2 regions of the Paenarthrobacter sp. CCNWLY172 genome follow, and region 1 is predicted to be linked to the other one. Evidence: predicted binding sites of a transcription regulator. Region 1 holds the regulator's gene; the other holds the start of a gene.
The links. Region 1 encodes LexA, which represses DNA repair genes until DNA is damaged. Its sites were predicted from a motif close to TCGAACANNTGTTCGA; they were not measured.
Positions count from the first base shown of each region.

Region 2: the regulator LexA is predicted to act here: its motif matches at 6,065-6,080, upstream of WBN73_RS03525 (Y-family DNA polymerase).

Region 1 is NZ_JBBEGB010000015.1:1,534-16,015, forward strand. It holds gene WBN73_RS18755 (SseB family protein) at 1-860, opposite strand, end outside; gene priA (bifunctional 1-(5-phosphoribosyl)-5-((5-phosphoribosylamino)methylideneamino)imidazole-4-carboxamide isomerase/phosphoribosylanthranilate isomerase PriA) at 860-1,603, opposite strand; gene WBN73_RS18765 (hypothetical protein) at 1,651-1,809, opposite strand; gene hisH (imidazole glycerol phosphate synthase subunit HisH) at 1,810-2,562, opposite strand; gene hisB (imidazoleglycerol-phosphate dehydratase HisB) at 2,559-3,185, opposite strand; gene WBN73_RS18780 (histidinol-phosphate transaminase) at 3,232-4,350, opposite strand; gene WBN73_RS18785 (LysM peptidoglycan-binding domain-containing protein) at 4,429-4,788, opposite strand; gene lexA (transcriptional repressor LexA) at 5,134-5,877, shown strand; gene WBN73_RS18795 (ATP-dependent DNA helicase) at 5,874-7,934, opposite strand; gene hflX (GTPase HflX) at 7,927-9,489, opposite strand; gene WBN73_RS18805 (class I SAM-dependent methyltransferase) at 10,009-10,623, shown strand; gene dapF (diaminopimelate epimerase) at 10,604-11,572, opposite strand; gene miaA (tRNA (adenosine(37)-N6)-dimethylallyltransferase MiaA) at 11,610-12,536, opposite strand; gene miaB (tRNA (N6-isopentenyl adenosine(37)-C2)-methylthiotransferase MiaB) at 12,555-14,084, opposite strand; gene WBN73_RS18825 (regulatory protein RecX) at 14,084-14,482, opposite strand, start outside.
Region 2 is NZ_JBBEGB010000002.1:153,712-168,193, reverse strand. It holds gene WBN73_RS03565 (arsenate reductase ArsC) at 1-536, opposite strand, end outside; gene WBN73_RS03560 (FAD-dependent oxidoreductase) at 572-1,957, opposite strand; gene trxB (thioredoxin-disulfide reductase) at 2,000-2,989, opposite strand; gene WBN73_RS03550 (arsenate reductase ArsC) at 3,021-3,443, opposite strand; gene WBN73_RS03545 (arsenate reductase/protein-tyrosine-phosphatase family protein) at 3,601-4,275, opposite strand; gene WBN73_RS03540 (MIP/aquaporin family protein) at 4,321-5,061, shown strand; gene WBN73_RS03535 (ArsR/SmtB family transcription factor) at 5,113-5,460, shown strand; gene WBN73_RS03530 (GNAT family N-acetyltransferase) at 5,457-5,969, shown strand; gene WBN73_RS03525 (Y-family DNA polymerase) at 6,146-7,444, shown strand; gene WBN73_RS03520 (uroporphyrinogen-III synthase) at 7,478-8,635, opposite strand; gene cobA (uroporphyrinogen-III C-methyltransferase) at 8,648-9,682, opposite strand; gene nirB (nitrite reductase large subunit NirB) at 9,692-12,322, opposite strand; gene nirD (nitrite reductase small subunit NirD) at 12,606-12,968, shown strand; gene WBN73_RS03500 (phospho-sugar mutase) at 12,996-14,482, opposite strand, start outside.

The DNA.
Region 1 (14,482 bases):
TCAGCGAAGGAATCCATCCGTGCCCACGCCTCATTGAGTTGCGCCACCAGAGTTTGCACGGCCACCGCGTCGAGGCCATCTTCAAGGAAGAGCACCACCCGCAACTCCGGACCCGAGCCACCGCCGGACACCGTCCGCCCGTCAGCCGTCAACGACGCAACGCCTGCGCCGGGCTGCGTCTCCAGCCGGCGCACGGTCCGGAAACCTGACACGGTTGAAGCGAGAGCAGACTCCAGTTGATCATCAAGGTATGACGGCGTCCAGTCCCGCTGTTGGGCGAGGGCCCACATGGCCGGGCGTCGGACCACGAACGTGAAGTCCGACCCTGGATCCAACACCAGCAACTGCGCACCCTCGGAGACCGCGGAAAGAGCCGCGCGGGCCGCGTAAACCGCCACGGGACGGGCTTCCCCATGCCAAGCCTCCAGCGCAGCCGCCGAAGTAAAGACAGGCATGGCTTTGCGACCATCAGGCGCCTTAAGTGTGACCAATGCCATATCCGCCTGCTTGTCAGCATGCAGCCCATCAACACCAACGGCTTCCTCTGCCAACTGCGCAACAACGGGAACAAACACCCGTGCAGTAGCCAGCGAGGCAACAACATCGGCCTCGGTTCCGGTGCCGTTGATCAACGCGGAAATTGCGGTGACGTAGCCGGCGTCGGCCGTTCCGTCGTCGTCCTCAAAGTTATGGATCCTGGCGTCGTCCCCACTAAGGCTCCTGCCTGCCCACGGTTGCCCGGCAGAGTCAGTCGCTCCCCCGGCCCCGGCCAGGGCGGCGGCAATGTGGCCCGGCAGGTGCCGGCTGCCTGCACCAAGGTGGCCTTGGTGACCATGCGGGTGTTGGGCGTCGTGGGGCATCAGCGACGACCGGCAACGTCCAGGGCTTCGGGCAGCGTGAAGGCACCGGCATAGAGGGCCTTGCCCACAATGGCACCCTCTACGCCCAGAGGCACGAGCTCACGCAGGACGCGGAGGTCCTCAAGGCTGGAAATGCCTCCCGAGGCGACAACAGGCTTTCCGGTCTTCTCCACCATCTGCCGCAGCAGTTCCACGTTGGGCCCCTGCAAGGTTCCGTCCTTGGTGACGTCCGTGACGACGTAGCGCGCACAGCCGGCATCCTCAAGACGGGCCAGGACTTCCCAAAGGTCGCCACCCTCCTTGGTCCAGCCCCGGCCGGCAAGGGTGGTACCCCGGACGTCAAGTCCGACGGCGATCTTGTCACCGAAGCGGTCAATGGCCCTGCGGGTCCACTCGGGGTTCTCGAGCGCTGCCGTGCCAAGATTCACCCGCGCGACACCCAGCCCCAAGGCGCGCTCCAACGATTCGTCATCGCGCAAGCCACCGGACAGCTCTACCTTGACGTCCAGCTGCTTCACTACCTCACTGATGAGGTCCGCGTTGTTGCCGCGACCGAAGGCGGCGTCGAGGTCCACCATATGAACCCATTCGGCACCGGCATTCTGCCAGTTCAGGGCTGCTTCCAGAGGCGTTCCGTAGCTGGTCTCCGAGCCGGCCTCTCCTTGGAGGAGGCGGACTGCCTGGCCGTCAACGATGTCGACGGCGGGCAGGAGTTCCAGAACAGGCTGGGCAGAGGTGGTCATGTGGGTCCTTGGAGTTCGAGGTTTGACGCGGGTTCTTGGTGACCGGCTCAGTTACCGGGCAGCGTCAGGAGGTAGGCGGCCAGCAGGGACAACCCTGCCAGCACGTAAAAAGAGATGGAAACCCAGCGGGGCTTCTTCTGCTGATGGAAGGAAATACCGCCGCCCACCAGCACGCCGGCAAGGCCCATGAGGACAACAGACCACATCTAGGCGGCACCGCTTCCGGAGGTTTCCGCTGCTGGAGCACGGGTCTTTTTCAGGCCGTCCACCCAGTTCCGCAACAGGCGCGCCCCGGCGTCCCCCGACTTTTCCGGGTGGAACTGGGTAGCGCAGAGCGGCCCATTTTCCACGGCGGCAATGAACCGTGCGCCATGCTCGGACCACGTCACCTGCGGCGGGGCCATGCGGGGCTGCACAACGTCGAAGTTCCATTCCTGCACACCGTACGAGTGCACAAAATAGAAACGCTCCTGCTCGACGCCGGCAAAAAGCTTGGATCCTTCCGGGACATCCACGGTGTTCCACCCCATGTGCGGGACGACGGGAGCAGGCAGGAGCTCCACCTTGCCAGGCCACTCGGCCATGCCCTCGGACTCGGTGCCGTGTTCCACACCGGCTTCAAACAGAACCTGCAGACCAACACAGATGGCCAGCACAGGCCGGCCGCCGGCGACCCGGCGTCCGATCATCCGGATGCCATCCACGGCCTTGAGTTCCTTCATGACGGTCTCGAAAGCACCGACCCCCGGAACCACCAGGCCATCGGCGTTAAGCACGTCTTCAGGCTTGGAGCTCAGCACTACATGGGCGCCGGCACGCTCCAGTGCCCTCACAGCCGAACGTACGTTGCCCGAACCGTAGTCGAGCACCGTGACGGTGGGCTTGCCTTCCGGGGACTCGGGCTTGACCGAAGCGATGGTGTCGGCGACTGCCCCGTCCTTCAGGACCTGACCGCTCACAATGCCCCCTTGGTGGAGGGGATGCCCTCGACCCTGGGATCGGATTCCACTGCAGCACGGAGTGCCCGGGCAAAGGCTTTGAACTGGGCTTCCACGATGTGGTGGGGATCGCGGCCGGCGAGAACGTTCATGTGCAGGCAAATCCCGGCGTGCAGGGTAATGGCCTCGAAAACGTGGCGGGTCAATGAACCAGTGAAGTGGCCACCAATCAAGTGGTACTCCTGGCCGGCCGGCTCTCCGCCGTGAACGAGGTACGGGCGGCCGGAAACGTCCACCACAGCGTGGGCAAGGGCCTCATCCAGAGGAACAGTGGCTTCGCCGAAGCGGCGGATGCCCGCCTTGTTGCCCAAAGCGGTCCGCAGCACCTCGCCAAAGGTGATGGCAACATCTTCAACGGTGTGGTGGGCGTCGATGTGGGTATCGCCGGTGGCCTTCACGGTCATGTCAATCAACGAGTGCTTGCACAGCGCCGTCAGCATGTGGTCGTAGAACGGAACCGAGGTGCTGATGTCCGAGACACCTGATCCGTCCAGGTTGATCTCCACCAGGACGGAGGATTCGCTGGTGGTGCGCTCCATGCGCGCGGTGCGGGCAGCGGACGGCGTGGCGCCGGTTTCGCTCATTGGGACGTCCTTATACACGAAGAGTGGGTTGGGTCTATGGACAAGTTTAGGCGGGCTGTGACGCCCCGCCGTCCAGCAGCGCTTCCAGCGCCTCGAGGAAGGCCGTGGTTTCCGGTTCGGTTCCAGCAGTGACCCTGAGGTGGCCGGGAATCCCGACATCGCGGATCAGCACGCCGGCGTCAAGCAGGCCCTGCCAGATCGTGTGAGGATCCTTGAGTCCGCCGAAGAAGACATAGTTGGAGTCCGACTCCGCAGGTTTCAAGCCCATGCGCAGGAGCTCGGTCACAATCCGGTCGCGCTGGACTTTAATGTCCTCAACGTCGGCCATGAGGGCCTCCCGGTGGTTGAGCGCAGCCAGGGCTGTTGCCTGGGTAACAGCCGACAGGTGGTACGGAAGCCGGACCAGCCGGATGGCATCCGTGACCTCGGGAGCAGCAGCCATATAGCCCAGTCGGGCACCGGCAAGGGCAAAGGCCTTGCTCATGGTGCGGGAAACGATCAGACGCTCGCGTCCCGGCAACAAGGTCAGGGCGCTCGGGGTATTGTCGTGTGCGAACTCGTGGTAAGCCTCGTCCACGATCACTATTGCCTGGCTGGCTTCGCCTGCCTCATAAACAGCCTCAACGACATCCAGCCCCAGACCTGTTCCCGTGGGATTGTTGGGTGAACACAGGAACACGATGTTGGCACCTGTCTCCCGGACCTGTGCAGCGGCGGAGGCAGCATCGAGGCCGTAGTCGTCAGCCCTGACTCCGCGGACGTATTCGGTATCCGTGCCGCTGGCCAGCAACGGGTACATGGAATAAGTGGGCGGGAATCCCAGTGCTTTCCGGCCGGGTCCGCCAAATGCTTGGAGGATCTGCTGCAGAACCTCATTGGAGCCATTGGCTGCCCAGATGTTGTCCGGGGAAAGATTGTGACCAAGGTAGTCGGCCAGCGACTGGCGAAGTTCCGTGAACTCCCGGTCCGGGTAGCGGTTGAGCCCCGTGGCCGCAGCAGCAACAGCTTCTGTGATGGCTGCCTGCACATCAGCCGGGACGCCATGGGTGTTTTCGTTGACGTTGAGCAAAATGGGGACGTCAAGCTGCGGAGCACCGTAAGGGCTCAGTCCACGCAGGTTGGTCCGGAGGGGTAGTCGGTTAAGTCGCTCAAGCTGGTCACTCACCACCACAGTTTAAGGGGCCGCCGGGACTGCCGACTAACTGTGACGCCGGGTGGCCGGCTCATGCGGGCATGCAACGTACTAATTTGCGGGCACGAACAGTTGCTGACCCGGCTGGATACGGCCGCCCCGGAGGTCATTGAGCTGGATGATCTCCGCAATCACGTCGCGGGGATCCCGCTCAGGAGCAGCGGCTCCGGCGATGCCCCACAGCGATTGTCCCGGCTGAACCGTAACAGTGACAGCGACGGGCGGTTGGAGTTGCGCCTGGGAATCCGAAGCCTTGGCCGGTGACGTGATAAATCCAGCCAGGCTCAGCAGCGCAGCCACCAGCAGCATTGCCGGGATGCCGAAGAAGACCATCCGTCCCCGTCGTGTCAGGCGCAGACGCGCAGGCGCCTGGGTGGTGCGGAAATCAGCGAACGTAGTGATTGCGGACATGAGCTGAGCCCTTCTGAGCTATTGCCGTGCGCCGGGTCCCGGTACATGGCTGCCAATTCTGTGTGTTCCCCTGCCCAACTCCGTCAGTTCGAACACTTCGTTCGAACAGCCGGCGTCAGCATCAGGTTTATAGAACACATATTCGAACCTTGCTATGACATTTTTAGCACTTATCAACGAACGGTGTCGAGACTCGCTAGAACAAATGTTTGATAAACGCCTGTGGCTGCCCTACGTTTGAGTGAAGAAACAGCACTGTTTCAGTGGAACAGGAGGGTCTGACATTTTTTGCAGACCCGACGACCCCGGGCTCACTCCGGGCGGAATGGAAAGGCATTGGCGAACATGGCAGCGAAAGCCACCGGCGGCGGGGCACCCCTGCGGAGCCAGCAGCCTCAAAAGAGTCCCAAGAGCCTGACTGTCCGTCAGAAGAAGATCCTGGAAACCATCCAGCGGTCCGTCAATGACAACGGTTATCCGCCCAGCATGCGCGAAATTGGAGACACCGTGGGCCTGGCAAGCCTGTCGAGCGTGACGCACCAACTCTCCCAGCTGGAGAAGCTTGGATATCTCCGCCGCGATCCCAAACGTCCCCGGGCCATGGAAGTCCTCATGCCGTTGACCCTCGATGGCGGACCCATTCCGGGAGTGGAAGCACCCACTACCCTCCGCAGCACGGGTGGCTTTGCCGTCACAGAGCTTGCCAGCGCCAGCGATACTGCCATGGTCCCGCTGGTTGGTCGGATCGCTGCCGGCGGCCCCATCCTTGCTGACCAGACCGTGGAGGACGTGCTTGCCCTGCCCCGGCAACTCGTAGGGCACGGCGAACTCTTCATGCTGAAGGTGGCCGGCGACTCAATGATCGATGCCGCGATCTGCGACGGCGACTGGGTAGTTGTCCGCCGGCAGAACGACGCCATCAACGGAGACATCGTGGCAGCACTGCTGGACGACGAAGCAACCGTGAAAACCTTCCGCCAGCGCGATGGGCACACCTGGCTTCTTCCGCAGAACACCCAGTACGAACCCATCCTCGGCGACCAGGCCACCATCATGGGCAAGGTCGTGTCGGTCCTGCGTTCCCTCTAGGAGGCTTTGGCCGGGCCCAGACGCTCCAGGACGCCCCGAACCACGGTTCTGTCCGTCGTCGCCCAGAACGGCGGCAGGGCTGCCCTGAGGAAGCCCCCATAGCGCTCTGTTGAGAGCCGGGAGTCCAGGACCGCCACAACCCCTTTGTCGCCGGTGGAACGGATGAGCCGGCCTGCCCCCTGGGCCAGACGAATGGCGGCGTGGGTCGCTGACACGGCCATGAATCCGTTTCCACCCGACTGTGCCACAGCACGAGAGCGGGCAGTCATCAACGGGTCATCCGGACGCGGGAACGGGATTCGGTCTATGACCACAAGGCGGCACGAACCACCGGGGACATCCACACCCTGCCACAGCGACATCGTGCCGAAGAGGCAGGTATCGGGCTCGTCGGCGAACTGCTTCACCAATGCGGCCATGGTGGATTCACCCTGACATAGAATACTGACGTCGAGGCGAAGCCTCATGGCATCGGCGGCTTCCTCAGCCGCCCGCCGCGACGAGAAAAGACACAGCGCTCCCCCACCGGAAGCGCGGATGAGGTCTTCCAACTCATCCAGGGCCTCGGGCGAAGTTCCACGGCCAGGCTTGGGCAAGTGCTTGGCCACGTAAAGCACACCCTGCTTGGGGTAATCGAAGGGCGAGCCAACATCGATCCCGGTCCAGCTTGGCGCTCCATCGCCAATCAGTCCAAGGCCACCTGCAGCCGGTTCGAAAGCCGAGCCGATGGCCAGGGTAGCTGAAGTCAGCACCACTGTGTGACCGGCAAAGAGACCTTCACGCAGGCGTCCCGCCACACTCAGGGGCGCAATGTTGATCAGGGCCGGAGCGGTCTCGTCGGGTTGCGAGTATCCCTGCTGGGGATCGAACGTACTGTTGCGGGAAAACCACACCACTTCCCGGTTCTCCTTGGCCGCGAGCATCCGCTCGCACAGCTCCAGAATGAGCATGAGCCGTGAACGCGCCAGCTGCCTGCCGCCGTCGACCGCGTTGGAAGAATCCGTCTTCGAATCCGACAATGCTGCGCGTGTGGCTTCCCTCAGTTGGTCCAAACAGTCGAGCTGTTCGTCATTGAGCCCACTGGGCAGAAGACCATTGGGCACGCCCGCTATGGCCATATCCAAACGATCGGCGGCCGCGTTGAGGGCATCCACCGTGATGGCCGTGTGCTTGCGCGCGCTCGACGCCGCCGCATGGACCATGGCCACGGACAACTGGCCTGACACCGCGCCCGTCACCCGGTCCTGCAGTTCATGGGCCTCATCCACTACCACGACGTCGTATTCGGGCAGCACAGCCAGCCCTTCGAAGGCGCTGACGGCCAGCATGGCATGGTTGGTGACAACGACGTCGGCTTCGCCTGCGCGGGACCGGGCCAACTCACTGAAGCACTCCTCGGCGAGGGGACACTTCTGCGCGCCGAGGCACTCCATGGACGTCACGGAGACTTGCCGCCAAGCCCGGTCCGTGACGCCGGGCATGAGTTCGTCACGGTCGCCGGTAGTGGTCTTTTCGGCCCATTCGCGAAGCCGGACCACTTCCTTGCCCAGCTGTGATTGCGGTCCCCCCATGGACGCCGCAAAGTGCGGGACACTGGTGTCCTCGCCCAGGGAGAACAGCTGACCCTCGGACGGTTCCTCACTGGGGAACCCGCCTTCGAGTTTTTGCCGGCAGACGTAGTTGGCCCTGCCCTTGACGAGCGCCACGTTGACGGGGCGTTCAAGGGCCGGGTTGATGGTCTCCAACAGCCGGGGAAGGTCGCGGCCAACAATCTGTGTTTGGAGTGCCAAGGTGGCGGTGGACACCAAAGTCGGTTTGTCGCTGTCCATCGAATGCGCGATCAACGGAATCAGATACGCCAAGGACTTACCCGTTCCGGTTCCAGCCTGGACCAGCAGGTGCTCCCCGGTCTCGATGGCCCTGGTGACATGCTTGGCCATCTCGTGCTGCCCGGTACGGCTTTGACCGCCCATGCCGGCAACAGCCCGGTCCAACAACTCGAGGGTGGTCTTCTCCCCCAACGACTCGACGGCGTCCGCCGCCACCTTCTCAACCATTGGTGACGAACGGCTCCAGTTCGGCTGCCAGTCCTTCGCGGACCATGACAACAACACGGGTCCCGTTTTCCTCGTGCTCGAGGGTGAGGATTTCCGAGTCGGAGCTGTGGAGCTTGCTGATCATTTCGCCGCGGTCGTAGGGAATGAGGAGCTCCAGGCGCACCCCCGGGCGGGGAATGGACCGGCTGATGTCTTCCAGCAGTTCGGCGATGCCTTGGCCAGTGCGTGTAGAAACAACCGCATGACGCGGTTCCTTCTGCTTCAGGCGCTCAACGACGAAGGGATCCGCGACATCAACCTTGTTCAGGACGATGATCTCTGGCACCTTGCGGGCATCCACCTCTGTGAAGACCTCCCGGACAGCAGCAATCTGGCCTTCGGGATCAGGATGCGAGGCGTCCACTACGTGCAGGATCAGGTCTGCGTCCGCCACTTCTTCCAAGGTGGAACGGAAGGCTTCAATCAGCTGGGTCGGCAACGAACGGACAAACCCCACAGTGTCCGCCAAGGTGTAGCCGATGCCATCCGGCGTTTGGGCTTTACGGACGGTGGGATCCAAGGTGGCGAACAGGGCGTTCTCCACCAGCACACCAGCGTCAGTGAGGCGGTTCAGGAGCGATGACTTGCCGGCGTTCGTGTATCCGGCGATTGCGACGGAAGGAACGGCATTACGACGGCGGTTGGCGCGCTTGGTCTCGCGCGCCGGCTTCATCGCGGCGATCTCACGGCGAAGCTTGGCCATGCGGGTGCGGATGCGACGACGGTCCAGTTCGATCTTGGTTTCACCAGGACCACGCGAACCCATGCCGGCACCAGCCCCACCCACCTGGCCACCGGCCTGGCGTGACATGGAGTCGCCCCAACCACGGAGGCGCGGGAGCAGGTACTCGAGCTGCGCAAGCTCAACCTGGGCTTTGCCTTCACGGCTCTTGGCGTGCTGGGCGAAGATGTCCAGGATCAGCGTGGTGCGGTCTACTACCTTGACCTTGACAATGTCCTCAAGGCCACGGCGTTGGGAAGGAGCCAACTCGGTATCCACCACTACGGTGTCCGCACCGGTGGCGGCAACGATGTCCTTGAGTTCCTGGGCCTTGCCCGACCCCAGGAAGGTCCCTGGGTCCGGCTTCGTTCGCCGCTGCACCAAACCGTCAAGGACTTCCGAACCGGCAGTCTCTGCCAGGGCAGCGAGCTCGCGGAGTGAATTTTCAGCGTCGGCCAGTGTCCCCTCGGTCCAGAGGCCGGCCAGGACAACGCGCTCAAGGCGCAGCTGCCGGTATTCAACCTCGGTGACGTCTTCGAGTTCCGTGGACAAGCCAGCCGTACGGCGCAGTGCACGACGCTCGGCCAGGTCTTCCTGGTCGCCGTCGTAGATGCTGTGTTCCTGGTCAAGTGTGGAAATGGCCTGTGCCTTGCCGAACACACCACCGGCATCGTCGTTATCGGATGCTTGCGCAGGTACGTCCTTGGAAAGAATCCGGTCGATGACGGCCTGGATTTGTTCAGGACTCATGTCCTGGGCGTCGGAATCGGATCCGGAGTGCTTCTGGGTGGTCATGGTCTCCTTAGACTGTTCGGCTATTCCAGAATAGTGCTGTTTGCTGTTCAATGGGGCGCTATTCGCGCTGGGCTGACGGGCATGGGCCAAAGAGGGCCTCCTGTGCTGAACGGCCGCCCGTGGAGTGGGCGGCGGTTGCTGTGATCTGGCGTGGTGGGATCCGCGTGGAGGTTCCTGGCTATCTGGAGATTGCACTGCCGGCTTACCTGGACCGCACAGGATGCTGACGGTTCAGAGAGCTGGGCTGGAGGGTGTGATCTTCAAGACATCCGTGACGGGGAACGCGGGTCAACGGATGTGCCGGTGGGACCTGCCTGGCGGAAAGTCCGGGGCTTGGCAGAACTGCCAGGGACCGGGCTGCATCGCGGGCGGTGCCGTGTGACGCCTGAGTGCTCAGGCGGGTGGCGGCTTTTTACTCGAAGATCAAGAACATGCGTTTCACACTATCATCCAATGTCAAGCCAGCTCTTCGGGCGGGCAGTTTCCCATGGCGCCGATAGCCAACTAATCTGGCAAATTATGGAGTCTGCACACTATTTCACCGCCCAACCGGCCGGACCATTCACCCGAAAGCCACTCACGGTGGAACTCGCTGGAGCCACACGCCACTTGCAGACCTCCTCCGGCATCTTCAGTCCCGACGGAGTGGACAAGGGCACTGCCATACTCTTCTCCGAAGTTCCGCCGCCTTCACCCCAGGGAAACTTGTTGGACATCGGCTGCGGCTGGGGTCCTATTGCCTTGACGCTGGGGCTGATGGCCCCCCACGCCAAGGTGCACGCCGTGGACGTCAATGAGCGGTGTGTCACGTTGACCAATGAGAACGCGGCTGCCCTGGGTCTGGACAACGTGACGGCGAGCCTGCCGCACGAGGTAGACCCCGCCGTCGAGTTCGACACCATCTGGTCCAACCCGCCTATCCGCATCGGCAAGGACGAGCTGCACACCCTGCTGCTGACGTGGCTGCCGCGCCTGGCCCCGGGAGGAAACGCCTGGTTGGTGGTTCAAAAGAACCTTGGCTCGGACTCCCTCCAGCGGTGGCTCGCCGGCGAGCTGGACAAGAGCTACACGGTGGGCCGGGAGAGCACGTCCAAGTCCTTCAGGATCATCCGGGTCAGGAAAGCGTCCCAGTAGCCACGATCACGGCCGGGCCGCTGAGCTCTACATGTTCGCGGCCACCTGCACCGGGGAAGAACTTAACACCAACGACGCCGCCCGGCACCTTAACGTGCCAATCGTTCGGCGCGGTGTTGCCGGCCCAATGCCGAATGGCGACGGCGGCCGCGCAGGCTCCTGTGCCGCATGATTGGGTCTCCCCCACTCCGCGCTCATGGACACGCATGGTGATGGTGCCGACGCCGTCTTCAACCAACGGTTCGGCCGGAACAACGAATTCAACGTTGGTCCCGTTGACAGGCTTGGGATCGACCACCGGGGCCTTGAACAATTGCGTGGCCGACAGCTCCTTGAGTTCGGCCAAAGCAACCACAGTGTGGGGGTTGCCCATGCTGACTGAGAGGCCCGGACGGGCTACTTCCAGGCCGTCTGCGCTGACCAATGCGTCCATTGCCTTGGTGGTGGCTTCCTTGGGGAAGATGAACTCCCATGGGCCCATGTCCACGGCATACCCGTTGGCCGTACGGACCACTTTCTTGACCCCGCCACGGGTGCCGATGGTCAGGGTTTCGCCCGGGCCAAGATCCACCAGTTTTTCCGCAATCAAGAAGTGCACGAAGACGCGGACGCCGTTACCGCACATCTCCGAGAGGGAACCATCGCCGTTGCGGTAATCCATGAACCATTCGGCGTCCGGGTCCTGCTCCAGAAGGTCCCGACCCTCCGGAAGGAACCGCGACGGGACAGCGCGGATAAGGCCGTCTCCACCAATGCCTACGTGGCGGTCGCATAATTGGGCAACCTGCTCCGGGGTGATCTCGTGGGCATCGCCGGGGTCGGCAATCAGGACGAAGTCGTTGCCCGTTCCATGGCCCTTGGAAAACGTCAGCCCAGCAAGGCTTGAGGCGGTCACGGTAGCACCGGCAGCTGTGGACTGCTGGGCGGGAACTGCAGGGGTTTCATCCATGCCACTAGGCTACCTTCCACGCTGGTTTGGCCAGAAATCAGGCCGGCCGGCTCGAAGCGGTGGCGACGGCCTTGGCCACGAGGTCGGTATCCTGCCAGTCAAGCCAGGTGATCCGGGGGTCAGCCCTGAACCAGGTGAGCTGACGCCTGGCGAACTGCCTGGTAGCCACGATGGTTTCCTCTGAAGCGGCAGCAACATCGGCTTGACGGTCCAGGACCCTCAGGAACTGCGCGTACCCCAAGGCACGGGACGCGGTCTTGCCCTCCCTAAGCCCCGCACCATCAAGCCGTTCAACCTCCTCAAGCAGACCAGCCTCCACCATCCGATGGACCCTCAGGGCCAACCGTTCCCTCAGCACCTCACGGTCCACTGACAGCCCGATCTGCACTGCCGGCTGAAAGTACTCGCGTTGCGGCATGAACGAACTGAAAGGCCGCCCGGTGAGCTGGTGCACTTCAAGGGCCCGGATCACCCGCCGCGCGTCACCTACACGGGCTGCCGACACGGGATCGACGTCCTCAAGGCGGGTTTGCAGCGGCGCGAGGCCGTGCGCGTCATACTCTTCTTCCAGGGCCTTACGGATGACTGGGTCGGTGCCGGGGAACTCCAGGACGTCCAGCGCGGCGCGGACGTACAGACCGGATCCCCCCACCAGGATAGGGCGTTTTCCCCGTGAACGGATTTCCCCAATGGCTCTACGGCAGTCCGCCTGGAAGTCCGCAACACTTGCCTCCTGGGTGACATCCATGGTGTCCAGCAAGTGATGGGGAACGCCCTTGCGCTCTTCCACGCTGATCTTGGCTGTTCCGATGTCCATCCCGCGATAGAACTGCAGGGCATCCGCGTTGATGACCTCACCGTTCAGGGCGAGGGCAAGGTTGACACCCAGGTCCGACTTGCCGGAACCAGTGGGGCCAACCACTGCAATGACGGGCAAGGAAGCGTCCTTGGTGTAGGTAGGCACAGGGTTCCTGGTCCGACGTCAGGCGCGGCGAGCCGGCAAGGACGGCATGCCCAGGGACACCCCGGCCTTGGTCGAGCCCGAACCCGGAGCAGGGACGCCGCAGGACTCAGCTTGGGAACGATCCCAGGCATCGCCGGCACGGGACCGGCGCAGCACATAGTCGCCAGCGGTGGCCGGATCCGCCACAAGGTGGAAAGCAGCAGCCTCCGTGATGGTGACCGTCACAAAGTCACCGGGACGGGGAGTATCTGCGCCGGACGGCACGGAGAAGTGCACCAGGCGCTGATCCTTGGACCGACCGGATAAGCGGTGGGTTTCCTCGGCTTTACGCCCTGACTGGGCCGTCACCAGCACTTCAACCGTCCTGCCCAGCTGTTTGGCGTTCTCCTCAGCGGCAATGCGGTCCTGGAGGGCTGTCAGCCTTTCGAAACGCTCCTGCACCACCGCTTTCGGAAGCTGGTCAGGCAACTCGGCGGCCGGCGTGCCGGGCCGTTTGGAGTATTGGAAGGTGAAGGCTGAGGCGAAACGGGACTTCTCCACGACATCCAGGGTCGCCTGGAAATCCTCTTCAGTTTCGCCTGGGAACCCGACAATAATGTCCGTGGTGATGGCTGCGTTGGGAATCCGATCGCGAACCTTGTCCAAAATTCCGAGGAACCGGCTGGATCGGTAGGAACGCCGCATGTCTTTGAGGATTTTGTCTGAGCCGGACTGCAAGGGCATGTGCAATTGCGGCATGATGTTGGGCGTCTCAGCCATGGCCTCGATGACGTCATCGGTAAAGGCTGCGGGGTGCGGGCTGGTGAAGCGGACGCGCTCCAAGCCCTCGATTTCACCGCACGCCCGAAGGAGTTTGGAGAAAGCCTGACGATCCCCGAACTCCACGCCGTACGAGTTGACGTTCTGGCCGAGGAGAGTCACTTCAACAGCGCCATCATCCACGAGGGCTTGGATCTCGGCGAGGATTTCTCCGGGGCGTCGGTCCTTTTCCTTGCCGCGGAGCGAAGGCACAATGCAGAACGTGCAGGTGTTGTTGCAGCCCACGGAGATGGAAACCCACCCCGCATAAACAGAATCCCGTTTAGTGGGAAGAGTTGACGGGAAGACATCCAAAGACTCGAGGATCTCAAGTTGTGCTTCATTGTTGTGCCGGGCACGGTCCAGCAGCGCCGGCAGGGCGCCAACATTATGGGTACCAAACACGGCGTCAACCCACGGCGCCTTCTTGACGATGGTTTCGCGGTCCTTCTGGGCCAGGCAGCCACCTACAGCTATCTGCATGCCGGGGTTCGCTGCCTTGACCTGCCGGAGTTGGCCGAGATTGCCGTAGAGCTTGTTGTCCGCATTCTCCCGAACAGCGCAGGTGTTGAAGACCACCACGTCAGCCAGTTCACCGTCCGCAGGCACGTAACCTGCGTCCTCCAGGAGTCCCGCCATGCGCTCTGAATCATGGACGTTCATCTGGCAGCCGAACGTGCGGACCTGATAGGTCCTGGGCTCAGCCGGAGGAGTGGCGGGAACTGTTGGGGAAGGAATGGTCAAACTCACTACTCAAGGGTACCGGCTTCTGCCAGCACCTCGCCGACGATCCTGAAGGCCATGGAGGGGGCGTAGCCCTTCCGTGCCAGCATCGACGCCAGACGCCGGGTGTACTTGTCCCGTTCCGCGCGATCAGCCAGATCGACGCCGGGACGCAGCTTGCGTTGAACAAGCTCACGGGCAGCCAACTCTTCATCCTGATCACTGAGCTGTGACAGGGCATCTTCGGCTGCGTCCAGCTCAATGCCCTTCTCCGTCAGTTCGCGACGAAGTGCGCCTTTGGCGAGCTTCTTGCTCTGCGAACGGCTGCGGACCCACATTCTCGCGAACTCAGCATCATCAATCAGCTGAACCTCTTCAAACCGGTCCAGGACGGCCTCGGCCACATCCTCGGGCACGTTGCGTTC
Region 2 (14,482 bases), on a different contig from region 1:
TCGTAGCGTTTGCCGGGGTAGATCGGGCAGGAGTCGCCGCAGCCCATGGTGATGACCACGTCGGAGGCGCGGACGACGTCGTCGGTGAGCGGTTTGGGGTATTCCTTGCCCAGATCCAAGCCCATCTCGTTCATGACTGTCACGACGTTGGCGTCGAGTTCTGATGCGGGCAGGGACCCGGCGGAGCGGACGCGGATCTTGCCTTTGGCTTCGGCTGTGAGCAGGGCCGCGGCCATTTGGGAGCGGCCGGCGTTCTGTACGCAAACGAACAACACCTCCGGGATCTCCGAGGCGAGGGAGCTTTTTGACTTGGCCAGGGCGTGGAGCCTGTCGTTGGCGAAGTGCTCGGTGGTCGCGGGCAGGTAGGCGCTGACCTTCGCGGTGCGGGCCAGTGCTGTGTAGGACTCGAAGACGTAGCGTTCGACGGTTTCTGCGGCGAAGATCCCTGCGTAACGTCCGGCGAGCCGGTCACTGATGCGGTGGAGTACTTCGGTGTTGTCCTGCAGGCCGAGCGTGGTTTCCTGGTGGTCGGTCATGACAGTGCTCCAATGGTTGTTTTGGTGACTGGCTTTCAGTTGGTGGTGCCGGATCGGCCGTGTGCGAGCCCGGTCGGGAAGCCGACAAATGCTGGTTCGGGAGCGGCGCAGCAGCCCGACCCTGGCTCCTGCGACACGGTGGCGGCAGGGGCGGGAACGTCGCAGCTGGTGCCGGCGTCCGCGGAGCAGACCCCGGTTTCGGGCAGTTCAAGGTGGACGGTGTCCGCCGATTCCTGGTCGCCTGCGAGGGCTGCAGCGACGGAACGGACTTGCTCGTAGCCGGTAGCGAGGAGGAAGGTCGGTGCCCGGCCGTAGGACTTCATCCCGACGATGTAGAAGTCTTTTTCAGGGTGGGTCAGGACCTTCGCGCCGTGCGCAGGGACCGTGCCGCAGGAGTGGAATTCAGGGTCGATCAGCGGGCCGAGCCCGGTGGGAGCTTCAACGGCGGGGTCCAGGTCCAGACGCAGTTCCCGCAGGATCTCCAAGTCCGGGCGGAAGCCGGTGCAGGGGACGATGACGTCGGCGTCGATGGTGCGTCCATCGACGGCTTCGACGCTCACATGCGAGTCGAGGTTTTTCAGGGCAGCGATGCCGAACCCGGTGTGCAGTTCGATGGTGCCGGCCTCGACCAGGCGGCGGAGGCGGGAGCCGAGCTGGCCGCGTGCAGGGAGCCCGTCGGCGTCACCGCCGCCGTAGACCTTCTCGGCGGAGTTGCCGCGGACGGCCCACAGGATGCGGGTACCGGGTTCGTCCTTGGCGAGGTCTGCGAGGTTGATCAGTGTGTTCGCTGCCGAGTGGCCGGCCCCGACGACGAGGGCGCGGCGGCCGGCGAAAGCGGCGCGGTCGCGGCCAACAACGTCGGGCAGCGGCGAGGAGATCCGGTCAGCTGCCAGGCCTTCGCCGATGGCGGGCAGGCCGGAGGTGCCAAGCGGGTTGCGGGTGGACCAGGTGCCGGAGGCGTCGATGACGGCAGCGACGGTGTGGTCCCGTGTTTCTCCGCCGTCGTGCTCAACCCGGACAACGAAGGGGGTGGTGTCGCGGTCCCGGACGTGGGTTTTGTCCATGCCCTGCCGGGTCACGGCGATGACGCGGGAGCCGGTCTGGAGCCGGGAAGCGATCTGGGGTGTACCCGCCAGCGGGGTGAGGTAGTTGTCGATGAGTTCGCCGCCGTAGGGCAGTGCGGTGGGACGGGGTGATTCCCAGCCGGTGGGTTCGAGCAGGCGGACGGCGGCGTCGTCGAGGTTGAAGCGCCAGGGTGAGAACAAACGGATGTGCCGCCACTGTTCGATGGCGGCGCCGGCGGAGGGGCCTGCTTCGAAGATGACCGGTTCGAGTCCGCGTTCGAGCAGGTGGGCCGCGGTGGCGAGTCCTACCGGGCCTGCGCCGATCACTGCGATGGGAAAGTTCGTCACTGAATCCATGCTGTCCTCTTGTTTCATCCGTTGGCGTGGCGTTTCGAGTGGTTAGGCGTGGGTTGGTTCTTCGACCAGGGCGGTGGCGATGCTGTGGGCGTCATCCAGGGCGGCAAGGAACCGTTCGGCATCCAGCGCGGCCGCGCAGCCGCTTCCGGCTGCGGTGATGGCTTGGCGGTAGCGGTGGTCCACGGCGTCCCCGCAGGCGAAAACGCCGGAGAGGTTGGTTACCGTGGTGGGTGAGTCGACCTTGATGTAGCCCTCGTCGTCCAAGTCGACTTGTCCGGCAACCAGCTCGGTGCGGGGCAGGTGGCCGATGGCCAGAAAGATCCCGGTGGCGTCCTGTTCACGGGTTTCACCGGTGCGGGTGTCCGTGAGGGTCACGCCGGTGACTTTGCTGTCGCCGTGGATGGTGGTGATGGCCGAGTTCCAGGCGAACTTGATCTTGGGGTTGTCCTTGGCGCGCTGGGCCATGATCCGGGAGGCGCGGAGTTCGTCCTTGCGCACTACGACGGTGACGGTCCTGGCGAAGCGGGTCAGGAAGGTCGCTTCCTCCATGGCGGAGTCGCCGCCACCAACCACGATGATGTCCTGTTCGCGGAAGAAGAAGCCGTCGCAGGTGGCGCACCAGGACACTCCGTGGCCGCTGAGTTTCTTCTCCTCCGGAAGGCCCAATTCCTTATACGCGGAACCGGTGGCAAGGATGACGGCCGGGGCCTCGTGGGTCTCGCCGCCTCCAGTGACCACACGCTTGAGGTGACCCTTAAGATCAACTTCAGTGACGTCGTCGAACACTATCCGGGCGCCGAACTTTTCCGCCTGTTCCTGGAGCCCATCCATGAGCTCAGGGCCTTGGATCCCGCCTGGGAAGCCGGGGAAGTTCTCGACTTCGGTGGTGTTCATCAGCGCACCGCCGGCGGTGACCGACCCGGCGAGGACCAGCGGGTTCAGGCCTGCGCGGGCGGCGTAGATCGCCGCGGTGTAGCCGGCGGGGCCGGAGCCGATGATGATCAGTTGTTCGGTCTGGACGGCGGTGCTCACGGGAGACTCTCCTGGTGCTCGAAAAAGTGGGTTATTTGGCAGCCGGGACGAGGGAGGCGATCAGGCCCTCGATGCGGGTCTTGATTTCATCGCGGATCGGGCGGACGGCGTCCACGCCTTGGCCGGCGGGGTCTTCCAGGACCCAGTCTTCGTAGCGCTTGCCGGGGAAGTATGGGCATTCGTCGCCGCAGCCCATGGTGATGACGACGTCGGATTCCTTGACGGCCTCGGTGGTGAGGACCTTGGGGATTTCAGCTGACATGTCGATACCCAGTTCGGCCATGGCTTCGACGGCGGCCGGGTTGACCTTGTCGGCGGGCTGGGAGCCTGCGGAGCGGACTTCGATCTCACCCTTGCCAAGGGTTGTCAGGAACGCTGCGGCCATTTGGGAACGTCCGGCGTTGTGGACGCAGACGAAGAGGACAGAGGGCTTCTTGGTGGTTTCGTAGCTCACGGGTTTCTCTCCTGGAATGGTTGTGTGAACGGGTGGCTAGGTTTGAAGCGGTGCGCCCGAGAGGGAAGCTCTCCGTGACGGACATTGATGATGGTCGATATAGCGAGTATCGGACGATAGATTGATGAATGTCAATATTGCAACCGGTGCCCGATGGTCAGGCGGCGGTGATGCGTGGCGCGAGGTCGTTGATCCGGCGGGTGATGTCATCGAAGGCATGGTCAAAGGCAGCCGCCGTGTCCAAGCGGAGGGGGTCCGGCACGGACCAATGGATTCCGCCCAGCCCGGTCAGTTCTTCGTGGGCGTTGTCGCAGACGGTCACTACCAGGTCGGCCTCCTCCGCAACCTCTTCCAGGGTGCGCGGTGCGATGTCGGGCAGGTCCAGCCCATGACGCCGGGCGGTCTCGATGGCTCCGCGGGCGATGCGGTTTGCGGGGCGCGTTCCGGCCGAGGCTGCTGGGATGTCGCTGACCTGCCGCCACAGGGCGGTGGCCAGCTGGGAGCGGGCACTGTTGCGCGTACAGACGAACAGGACACGGCTTGCTGTATGTGCCGCCCCGGGCACGAGCCCACTGAGGGCGCCGGTGACGAGGCGGAGGTAGCTGCGGCGCTTGTCGGCTTCGGAGCGGTGGCGGGTTGCCAGGCCGGCTTCCTCCAGGGTGCGGAGGTGGTGGGAGAGCAGGTTGGCGGGCATGCCCAGTTCGGCCTGCAGTTCCGATGGCGAGAAGTCGCCCAGGGTCAGCAGGTCCATGATACGCAGGCGTGCCGGATCGGCAAGGGCTGCGTGCCTGGCTACACGGGCCTGGAATGTGTCGACTGCTTCAATATTCATTGATTCAATTTTGACTGAGTTAATTCCATGCGTCAAGCTGTTGGCATGACTTCACTCCAGCCGCCCCTGTGGCGCCGTGCCATCGCTGAATTCCTCGGCACCGGCCTGCTCGTTGCCATCGTCGTTGGTTCCGGAATCGCCGCAGCCCAGCTCTCGCCCAATGACACAGGCCTGCAGTTGCTGCAAAACAGCACGGCCACGGTGCTTGGCCTGACGGTGTTGATCCTGATGTTCGGGCCGGTCAGTGGCGCCCACTTCAACCCGGTTGTCTCCATGGTGGACTGGTTCCTCGGACGGCGCGGCGGATCCGGCTTGTCCTTGCCGGACCTCGGCCTCTACGTCCTGGCCCAGATTGCCGGTGCCATCGGTGGCAGTGTCTTGGCGAACGCGATGTTTGAGGTGGGTACGTCCATCTCGACCAAGGAGCGGGCAACGGCGGGTCATCTGCTGGCCGAGGTGGTCGCGACTGCCGGTCTGGTCCTGCTGATCTTCTCCCTTGCGGCCACCAAACGCGGCGCTATGGCCGCCCCGGCTGTAGGTGCCTACATCGGCGCTGCGTACTGGTTTACGTCCTCCACGTCGTTCGCGAACCCGGCCGTGACCATCGGCCGTATCTTCAGCGACACTTTCGCTGGCATTGCGCCGGGTTCCGTCCCACCATTCCTCGCCGTACAGGTCCTCGGTGCGGCTGTTGGCGTTGGAATCCTGCTCCTGCTTTTCCCGCATGCCGGCCGGGCCGCCGCCGACGTTGTCATCCCTCACTCCGTAGAAGCGGCCAAGCAGTAGTCCCGCCGGCCGAAACATTGATGAATGTCAATGTTGCGGCATAATAGGTAGATGACCTCGCTGCCCTTGCTCGAACCGGACACGCAGACCATCTGCTGCCCGCCAGCTACCCCAGCCCTTGGCGCTGAAGAAGCGCAGCGCCGGGCCATCGTGTTCAAAGCGCTGGCGGATCCCAACCGGCTGCGCCTGCTCTCCATCGTCAAGGCCGCCGACGGCGGTGAGTCCTGCGTCTGCGACCTCACCGAACCGCTGGATCTGGGTCAACCCACCGTCTCCCACCATCTGAAGATCCTGGTCGAGGCCGGTCTGTTGCATCGCGAAAAGCGCGGCACCTGGGCGTACTACTCGTTGGTCCCCGGAGCCCTGGATGACGTCGCCGGAGTCCTCACTGCCCTATGAGCCGTGATTTTGATGTCCGGCCCATGCGGGAAGGCGACTGGCCCGCTGTCCGACGCATCTTCCAGCAAGGCATCGAGACGGGGCACGCCACCTTTGAGGAAAAGGCTCCCGATTGGGAAACCTTCGACACCTCCAGGTTGAAGGCGCACCGGATCGTCGCCGAAGCGCCCGGACGGGGCGTTCTGGGTTGGGCCGCCGTCTCCGCCGTCTCGTCCCGGCCTGCCTACGCGGGCGTGGTCGAACACTCCATTTATGTAGCGGCCGAAGCCCGCGGCCTCGGTCTGGGCAAAGCCATTTTGCAGGCACTCATCGACTCCACCGAGCGCGACGGGGTGTGGACTATCCAATCCAGCGTCTTCCCGGAGAACCAGTCCAGCCTCCGGATCCACGAATCCGCCGGTTTCCGGGTCATCGGACACAGGAGCCGCATCGCCCGCATGACCTACGGTCCCGCCGCCGGCCAGTGGCGCGACACACTCCTGCTCGAACGCCGCTCACCCGCAGTGTAACTAGCTGATTGATGCCGCTCACTAAACCGGCGGCATTCTTGTCGGTGGTCCGGACGAAGCCTTCTTGTCGGTGCGTGGCAGTACAGTAAAGGTATTCGAATATATGTTCGAATGCGCGGCGTGTCCTGCAGGGGAACAGCAGCGTGCGTGCTAAGGCCGAACGGAGGAGGAGGACGATGTCCAAGCCAGCACTCATGCATCAGATGCAGGAGATCGCCCACGTGGATATCAACTGCTTCTATGCGTCGGCCGAGCGTGCGTTCAATCCCTCGCTGGAGGGCAAGCCGCTGATCGTGCTGTCCAACAACGACGGTTGTGCAGTCACCAGGTCTCCGGAAGCCAAGAAGCTGGGGATCGGGCTGGGGGAGCCATGGTTCAAACTTGCTCCACGGGCCAAGGAATGGGGGCTCATTGCCCTCTCCAGCAACTACGAACTGTATGGGGACATCAGCTCCCGTGTCATGGAGCTCCTGGCCCGCTACTCGGCGTGGCAGGAGGTCTACTCCATTGATGAGGCGTTTCTCGGAGTGAAAGGGCAGCCCGAAGAGCTGCTGGAGTTGGGACGCACCATTAAAGCGGCGTGCCAACGGCACGTGGGGGTTCCGGTCTGCGTAGGTATCGCCAGAACCAAGACCCTCGCCAAGCTGGCCAACAAATGGGCCAAACACAATCCGGGCTTCAACGGAGTGTGCCGGTGGGACTCGATTCCAGAAGCCCACCGTGAAGCACTCATGGCACGGCTCTCCGTGATGGAGATCTGGGGTGTTGCCACCAGGCTGACCAAACGTCTGAATGCCATGGGGATCTTCTCCATCCTGGACCTGGTCCGGGCTGACCCAGTGGCTTTGCGGGACAAGTTCTCCATCGTCATGATGCGCACGGTGCTGGAATTGCAGGGTACCCCGTGCATCCCGATGGAGGAGGAAAGGATCGGGAGGGACCAGTTGATCTTCTCCCGCTCCTTTTCCACGCCGATCACGACGGCGGCGCAGCTGCGGCAGGTGCTCAGTATCTACGGACAGATGGCCAGTGCCAGGCTGGCCAAACATGACCTCCAAGCAAAGCTGTTGACGGCCTTTGCTGCCACATCGGTCTACAACCCCAACGACAAGTCGTTTCCCACCGTTAACGTCAAACTGCCCATGCCCACTTCGGATCCCGTGCTGCTGACCAAGGCAGCGCATGCGTTGGTTCCAAGGATCCAGGAAGGCCTGAGGTACGCCAAGGCCGGGATCATGGTTACTGACCTCCGTCCCAGCGGCAACCAGAAGCCCCTGGAGATCTTCGAGAACCGGCACGAAGAACGTGGCATCGGCCCCCTGCTGGAGCAAGTCAGCAAGCGGTACGGCCGCGGCTCCATAGGTCTGGGGCACGCTGGAATCAAGGGAGGACCGGACTGGTCCATGAAACGCGACATGCTCAGCCCCCGGTACACCACCAACTGGGATGAACTTCCCTTGGTAAAGGCGGCCTGACGTGGGAGCCGCCACCTCGTAGAGACCGGGAGGCTACGCGCGCAGCCGGTACCCTCGCTTCACGACGGTCTCTACGAGCTTGCCGTCCGGCAGCGAGGAACGCAGGCGGCTGACCGTCATGTCCAGGGCATGCACAGAACCGCGCAGGTCCAGCAGGTCCGAGAGCGCTTCCCGGGACAGTACCGCTCCGCCCGCGCCGAGCAGTGCCCGCAGGAGCAGCAGGGGAGCCGGTGCCAGGTCCACCACCTCACCGTTGATCCGCAGGCAGCGCCCGCGCAGTTCGATCGTGGCGCTCTTGGTCTCCAACCGGCGTACATGGTTAAGGGACAAGTGTTCGGTCACCAAACGGATCAGTGCGCCCATGCGGTAACGGTCCGGGATCAGTGGCGTCAGCCCGGCGTCGACCAGTGGTAGTGCGGTGACCGGCCCAACAGCGGCAACAGTGACGGGCCCTTTAAGGGCTTCGATGAGCTGGCGGTACAGGCCCATTTCGTGAGCTGTGCTCCACATGGCGTCTACGGCCGGAGCGCTGGTGAACGTCAGTACGTCCAGGTTGCCGCCCACCACTGCCTCGATCAGGCGCGGCAGCTTGTCTTCGCCGTCGGGCTTCACCCAACGGTACGGGGTCACGGTCAGGACCGTGGCGCCGGACATGCGCAGCCGTTCCAGCTGGCGGACATCGGTGTATCCATGCAGTTGCACGGCGACCGTTTTGCCGCGCACGCCCTCGACCAGCAGCATATCCACCAGCGTGGCGGTGGTTTCGTCACTGCTGATCCCGACGTCGGCAAGTCCTGCAGCGCGCACGGCACCGCGGGCCTTGGGGCCGCGGACGAACATGCGGCAGGCGGACAGGGTTTCCAAAAGTTGCTCGCCGATACCGAAGGAATCGGCCGCTTCGCACCAGCGGCGCATGCCGTAGGCGGTGGTGGCGATGCAGATGTCCGGCTTGGCCGCGATGATGGTGCGGGTGTCCTCGATGAGGACCATGTCTTCCTGCACAGGGGCGATCTTCAAAGCGGGGGCGTGCAACACGCTGGCACCGCGACGCTCCAGTGCCTCAATGAGGTCACGGGAGCGGCGGTGCGAGGTGACGCCGATTCGGAATCCGTCCAGCGGGGCGTCGACGGCTTCGGAAACCTCCGGAGCGGCAGAAGCGTCGTGGACTTCGATGGCGCGTGCAACAGTCATGTGTTTTTACCTTCAGGCTTCAAGGAGCGAAGCCGCCAGGCGGCTCAGTTCAGCGGATGCTTCTGCATGGTTGCGGTTGGCTTCAGCCACCCGGACCACCTCGCCGATGACCAGCACGGCCGGGTTGCTGCAGCCTGTGGCAGCTGTTTCGATCGTACCCAGATCAGCGATGGTGGTGCGCTGCCCCGGGCGGTAGCCACGTTCCACCACAGCCATGGGCATGTCCGCGTCCATGCCTGCCCGGCGCAGCCCTGCTGCAAGCTGGGGAAGGGTACCAATGCCCATGAGGACCACAATCGTGCCGCCAAGTCCGGCAAGGTGGGTGTGTTCCTTCTCGGTCAAGGGGGCATGGCCGGACACTACGGTGAACATGTGGCTGACTTCGCGGTGCGTGACCGGGATCCCGGCTGCGGCGGGAACGGAGATGGCGCTGGTGACACCGGATATCACCCGCACCGGGACGCCTGCCGCAACACAGGCGGCCACTTCCTCGCCGCCTCGGCCAAATACATACGGATCGCCGCCCTTGAGCCGGACCACGTTCTTGCCCAGCAGCGCAGCTTCCACCATGAGCTTCTCGATGTCACGCTGGGTCACCTTGTGCAGGCCCGGCTGCTTGCCAACATCCACCAGTTCGGCCGAGGTAAGGTCGGCCAGCTCCTGGTACGGGGCCAGACGGTCGTAGAACACCACATCGGCATCACGCAGGGCGTCCACGGCGCCAACGGTGAGCAGGTCCAAGGCTCCTGGACCTCCGCCCACCAAGGTCACGTGGCCGTCGGCGCCCGGTGCCGGCTCAAACGCGACAGGTATCCCCGCATCGCGGCAGCGTTCCACCAGCGGCAGCCACCCTGCGTCGCCGTCGTCCACTATCGCCACCAGGAACGGGCGCTCCGGAAGTTGACCGTCGCCCGGTACACCTTCCGGGGTGCTCAGCCGGTACACGTTGGCACCGGCGCTCTGATAGCGGCGGATGGCCTGGCGGGCGGACTTTTCCGATCCCGTGACAAGGACGTCACGGCCGGTGAGATCAATGGTGAGCTGCATGGTGAACCCCTAGTTTCCTGCGCCGACGGTTTCGCTGCGGACCGGGATGGTGGAAGCGATGAGCACGCCGCCCTTTTCCTCGTTGGTGGCCGGGCGGATCTGGCCGCGCTCCGGAACGAAGGAGATGGACTCGTCCTTCTGGTCGGGGGCGTTGACGAACGAACGGAAACGGCGGAGGCGCTCCGGGTCCTTCAAGGTCTCGGCCCACTCGTCCTCGTAGGTGTCGATGTGCTTGGCCATGGCCGCTTCAAGCTCTTCGGCGATGCCCAGGGAGTCGTTGACCACTACCTCCTCGACGTGCTTGATGCCGCCGTCGAGTTCTTCCTGCCAGCGCGCGGTGCGCTGGAGGCGGTCAGCGGTGCGGATGTAGTACATGAGGTAGCGGTCGATGTACTTGAGCAGCGTTTCGTCGTCCAGGTCCTTGGCCAGCAGCTGGGCGTGGGCCGGAGTGGCACCACCGTTGCCACCGACGTACAGGTTCCAGCCATCGGCCGTGGCGATGACGCCCACGTCCTTGCCGCGGGCTTCGGCACATTCGCGGGCGCAACCGGACACGCCCATCTTCAGCTTGTGCGGGCTGCGGAGGCCACGGTAGCGAAGCTCCAAAGCGATGGCCATGGCTACCGAATCCTGGACACCGAAACGGCACCATGTGGATCCAACACACGACTTCACTGTACGGAGGCTCTTGCCGTAGGCCTGGCCGGACTCGAAACCGGCGTCCACGAGTTCCTTCCAGATGTCCGGGAGCTGCTCCAGGCGGGCACCGAACATATCAATGCGCTGGCCGCCGGTGATCTTGGTGTAGAGGTTGTACTTCTCGGCAACTGCGGCGATGACGCCGAGGCCCTTGGGCGTGATCTCACCACCGGCGATGCGGGGGACCACCGAATACGTGCCGTCCTTCTGCATGTTCGCCAAGGCGCGGTCGTTGGTGTCCTGAAGGGAGCCGCGGCCGGCATCCAGGACGTAGGCCGAGTGCTGGCTGGCCAGGATGGAGGCGATGGTCGGCTTGCAGATATCGCAGCCGGCACCGGTGCCGTACTTGGCCATGATCTCTTCGAAGGAGGTGAGTTCCAGGACGCGGATGGCGTCGAACAGTTCCTGCCGGGAGAGACTGATGTGCTCGCACAGCGCCTTGGAGACCTCGATGCCGGACTTCGTCAGTTCGCCTTCGAGGAGCTTCTTCAGCATGGGGACACAAGAACCACACTGCGTGCCGGCGCGGGTGCAGCCCTTGAGTTCGCCGAGTTCCTGGACGGGAGCATTGCCTTCGCATGCTCCGCATCCGTTGATGGTGTCCCGGATGGTCCCGGCCGCAACGTTGTTGCAGGAGCACAGGATGGCGTCGTCCGGCAGTTCGGTCTCGGGAGCTTCGCCGCCACCGGCGGCGCTCAAGTATGCACCGGGCTCTGCCGCGAGCTCGCGTCCCAGCAGCGGGCGGAGGCTCATGTAGGGGGAAGCGTCGCCCACGAAGATGCCGCCCAGGAGGGTCTTGGCATCGTCTGTGGTGACAATCTTCTGGTAGACGCCACGTGCGGGGTCGGCGTAGACGATTTCCAGGGAGTGCTCGGTCCGGGCAAAGGCGTCGCCGAAGCTGGCAACGTCCACGCCGGACAACTTGAGCTTGGTGGCAGTGTCAAAGCCGGGGAACGTCGCTTCGCCACCATGCAGGCGGTCCGCAACGATCTCGGCCATGGTGTTGGCGGGTGCTACCAAGCCAAGGCACATGCCTTCAAAGTTGGCCACTTCGCCGATGGCCCAGATGCCGTCCACTTCGGTGGCGCAGAAGTCGTTGATGACCACGCCGCCGCGTTGACCCAGGCTGAAGAGCTGTTCCTCGCCGTCTGCGGCGCGGAAGAGATCATCACGGGGCTTGACGCCAATGGCAACAATCACGAGGTCGGCATCAATAGTGCGGCCGTCAGCCATGAGGACACCGGTGACGTTTCCGTCGTCGTCCGTCACCACCTCCGAAGGGAAGACGCCACCGTGGACTTCGAAGCCCTTTGCCTCGATCAGGCGACCCAGAGACTGGCCGGCTCCCTCGTCCAACTGGGTATTCATGAGCCACGGAGCGCCGTTGATGACGATCGGAGTGGCGCCCAACTGCTCGGTACCGGCAGCGGACTCAAGTCCCAGCAGTCCACCACCAATGGTGACGGCGTTGACCTTGCGGCCCAGCTTTTCGCGAAGACCGGCCATGGCGCTGTTGATCGCCCACACGTCGTCGAGCGTGCGGTAAACGTGGGTGTGTTCAGCCCCGGGAATAGGGAGACGGGCAGCGTCCGAGCCCGAGGCCACTACCAGGTGGTCGTATTCGTACTTGTTCCCCGCGGCGGTGAGGACGCTCTTGGCCACCGGGTCAATCTTGACGGCGCGCTCGCCGGTCTTGAGGGTCAATGCCTCGTGGTCCCACATGGACGCTTCCCCCAAGGTGAGGTCAACATCGGTTTCCGTGAGGGCCTTGCTCAACGCTACGCGGTCGTAGGGCAGGTGTGCCTCTTCGGTCAGCACCGTAACCTGCCAACCTTCAAGACCGCGATTGACCATGGCATCAGCGAAACGGTGGGCAGCGGGCCCGCCGCCGACGACGACGACGCGGCGCGGGTTCTCTGTACTTGAAGTGTGTCCGGTCACTGGTGGGCCTTTCGCAGATGTTGCAGACGGATCTGTCGCAACTTGTGGTTCCAGCCTAGGGACAGGCAGTTTCGCTTCAGTTTCCCTTTTGTTTCGTGATCTTAACTTCTGCATCACAACCGCATTTCGCGGGGTGTGAGGTCTCTTTTACGCGTTGGACACAAACCCGGACACCTGACGAAACACCCGGGTCCTAGCGTGGAAGAGCGGCCGCAAGCGTGGCCCGGTCCGGGGGAGTGACGGTGGGAACAGCCACCACCCGGACACAGTGAGAGGGGCTGAAATGACCGTAATTCTGGACCGTGCCGAGGATCTGACCACCACCGGCGAGTGGCACGTCGTGTGCCCGGTGGATGAGCTCGAAGTCGCCTGGGGCGAAGCGGCACTGATCGCCGGCCGCCAGGTTGCCCTGTTCCGCACTACGCCCACCGAAGTATTCGCTGTGGCACAGCAGGACCCGGCAACACTGGCCAACGTCATGGCGCGCGGCATCATTGGATCCCGCGGAAGCCGGCCGACCATCGCATCGCCGCTCCACAAAGAGGTCTACGACCTCGAAACCGGGGAGTGCTTCACCAACCCCGAACTGAGGCTCGATGTCTTCGCCACACGTTTGGTGGACGGCTTTATCGAGGTTGAACTCTAAGCCAAGCCGGCTAAAGGCCCATGCTTCCTAAAGGCCCAGTGCTTCGCGGACATCCCTGAGGACGTCGTCCAGCGATGTCCGCGCTGCCTGGCGGGCAGCGGGGAGTTCCGCTGCGGAGTCCACGGCCTGAATGACTTCCAGGTAGCACTTGAGTTTGGGCTCCGTGCCGCTAGGCCGGATGATGACCCGGCTTTGGTCCCGGGTGAGGTACAACAGACCGTCTGTGGGCGGTAAGGCTTCGCTTCCTTCGGCGAGGTCAGTGAAGACCTCGACGGCGGAGCCACCGAACGCTTCCGGCGGGTTGACCCGCAGGCGGTTCATCATGGCATCCAGGAGTCCCAAGTCCGCTACCCGGATGCTCAACTGATCGCTGGCGTGCAGGCCGTGCACCAGGTAGAGGTCATCGAGGGTGTCGAAGATCGTCTTGCCCTCGGCTTTGGCAGCGGCGGCCAATTCCGCGATCAGGACTGCAGCTGAAATGCCGTCCTTATCGCGCACCAGATCCGGTGCCACACAGTAGCCCAGTGCCTCCTCATATCCGTAGCTGAGGCCGGGAACCCGTGAAATCCATTTGAAGCCCGTCAGCGTTTCCTCATGCTTGTACCCTGCGGCCGCGGCGATCCGCGACAGCAGCCGCGAGGAAACGATCGAGTTCGCGAAGACGCCGTCACGGGGTTCTTCGCCATCACTGACTGCCATTCGGGCCACAATGTGGGCACCCAGCAGCGCACCCACTTCATCGCCCCGGAGCATGCGCCAGGACCCCGTCGAGGGATCCAATGCGGCGACCGCAGCCCGGTCGGCGTCGGGGTCGTTGGCCAAAACGATGTCCGCACCCGCGTCTGCGGCGGCCGCGAGGGCCAGGTCCAGTGCGCCGGGCTCTTCCGGGTTGGGGAACGCGACTGTGGGGAAGTCCGGGTCCGGCTCGGCTTGTTCGGCCACGAGGGTTACATCCGTGAAACCCGCTGTCTTCAGGACGGAGACAGCCGTTTCGCCGCCCACACCGTGCATGGGCGTCAGGACGATCTTGAGGTCCCTGGCGGGGAAGTGTTCACGATCCACCAGGCCGGCCATGGCGGATTCATAGTCGGCGGCAATGGCCGTCGGCAGCACTGTCCACCCACTGTCTGCCAGTTCGATGGCGTCCAAGGCACCCACGGCTTCAATCCGGGCGGCTATCTCTGCGTCGTACGGCGCGACGATCTGCGATCCGCGCCCGCTTTCCGACACCGCATGTCGTCCCAGGTAGACCTTATAGCCGTTGTCCTGCGGCGGGTTGTGGCTGGCTGTCACCATCACGCCGCCGTCGCAATCCAGGTTCCTGACCGCGTAGGCGAGCAACGGCGTCGGAAGAGCTGCCGGCATCAGGAACGTCTCGATGCCTGCCGCCGTGAAGATCGCCGCAGTTTCTTCCGCGAAAATGTCCGAGTTGTAGCGGGCATCGAAGCCGACGACGGCGCGAGGCCGGGTTCCCGGCGCAGCGGCAGCTACCGTTTCGGTGAGGAAGGCCGCCA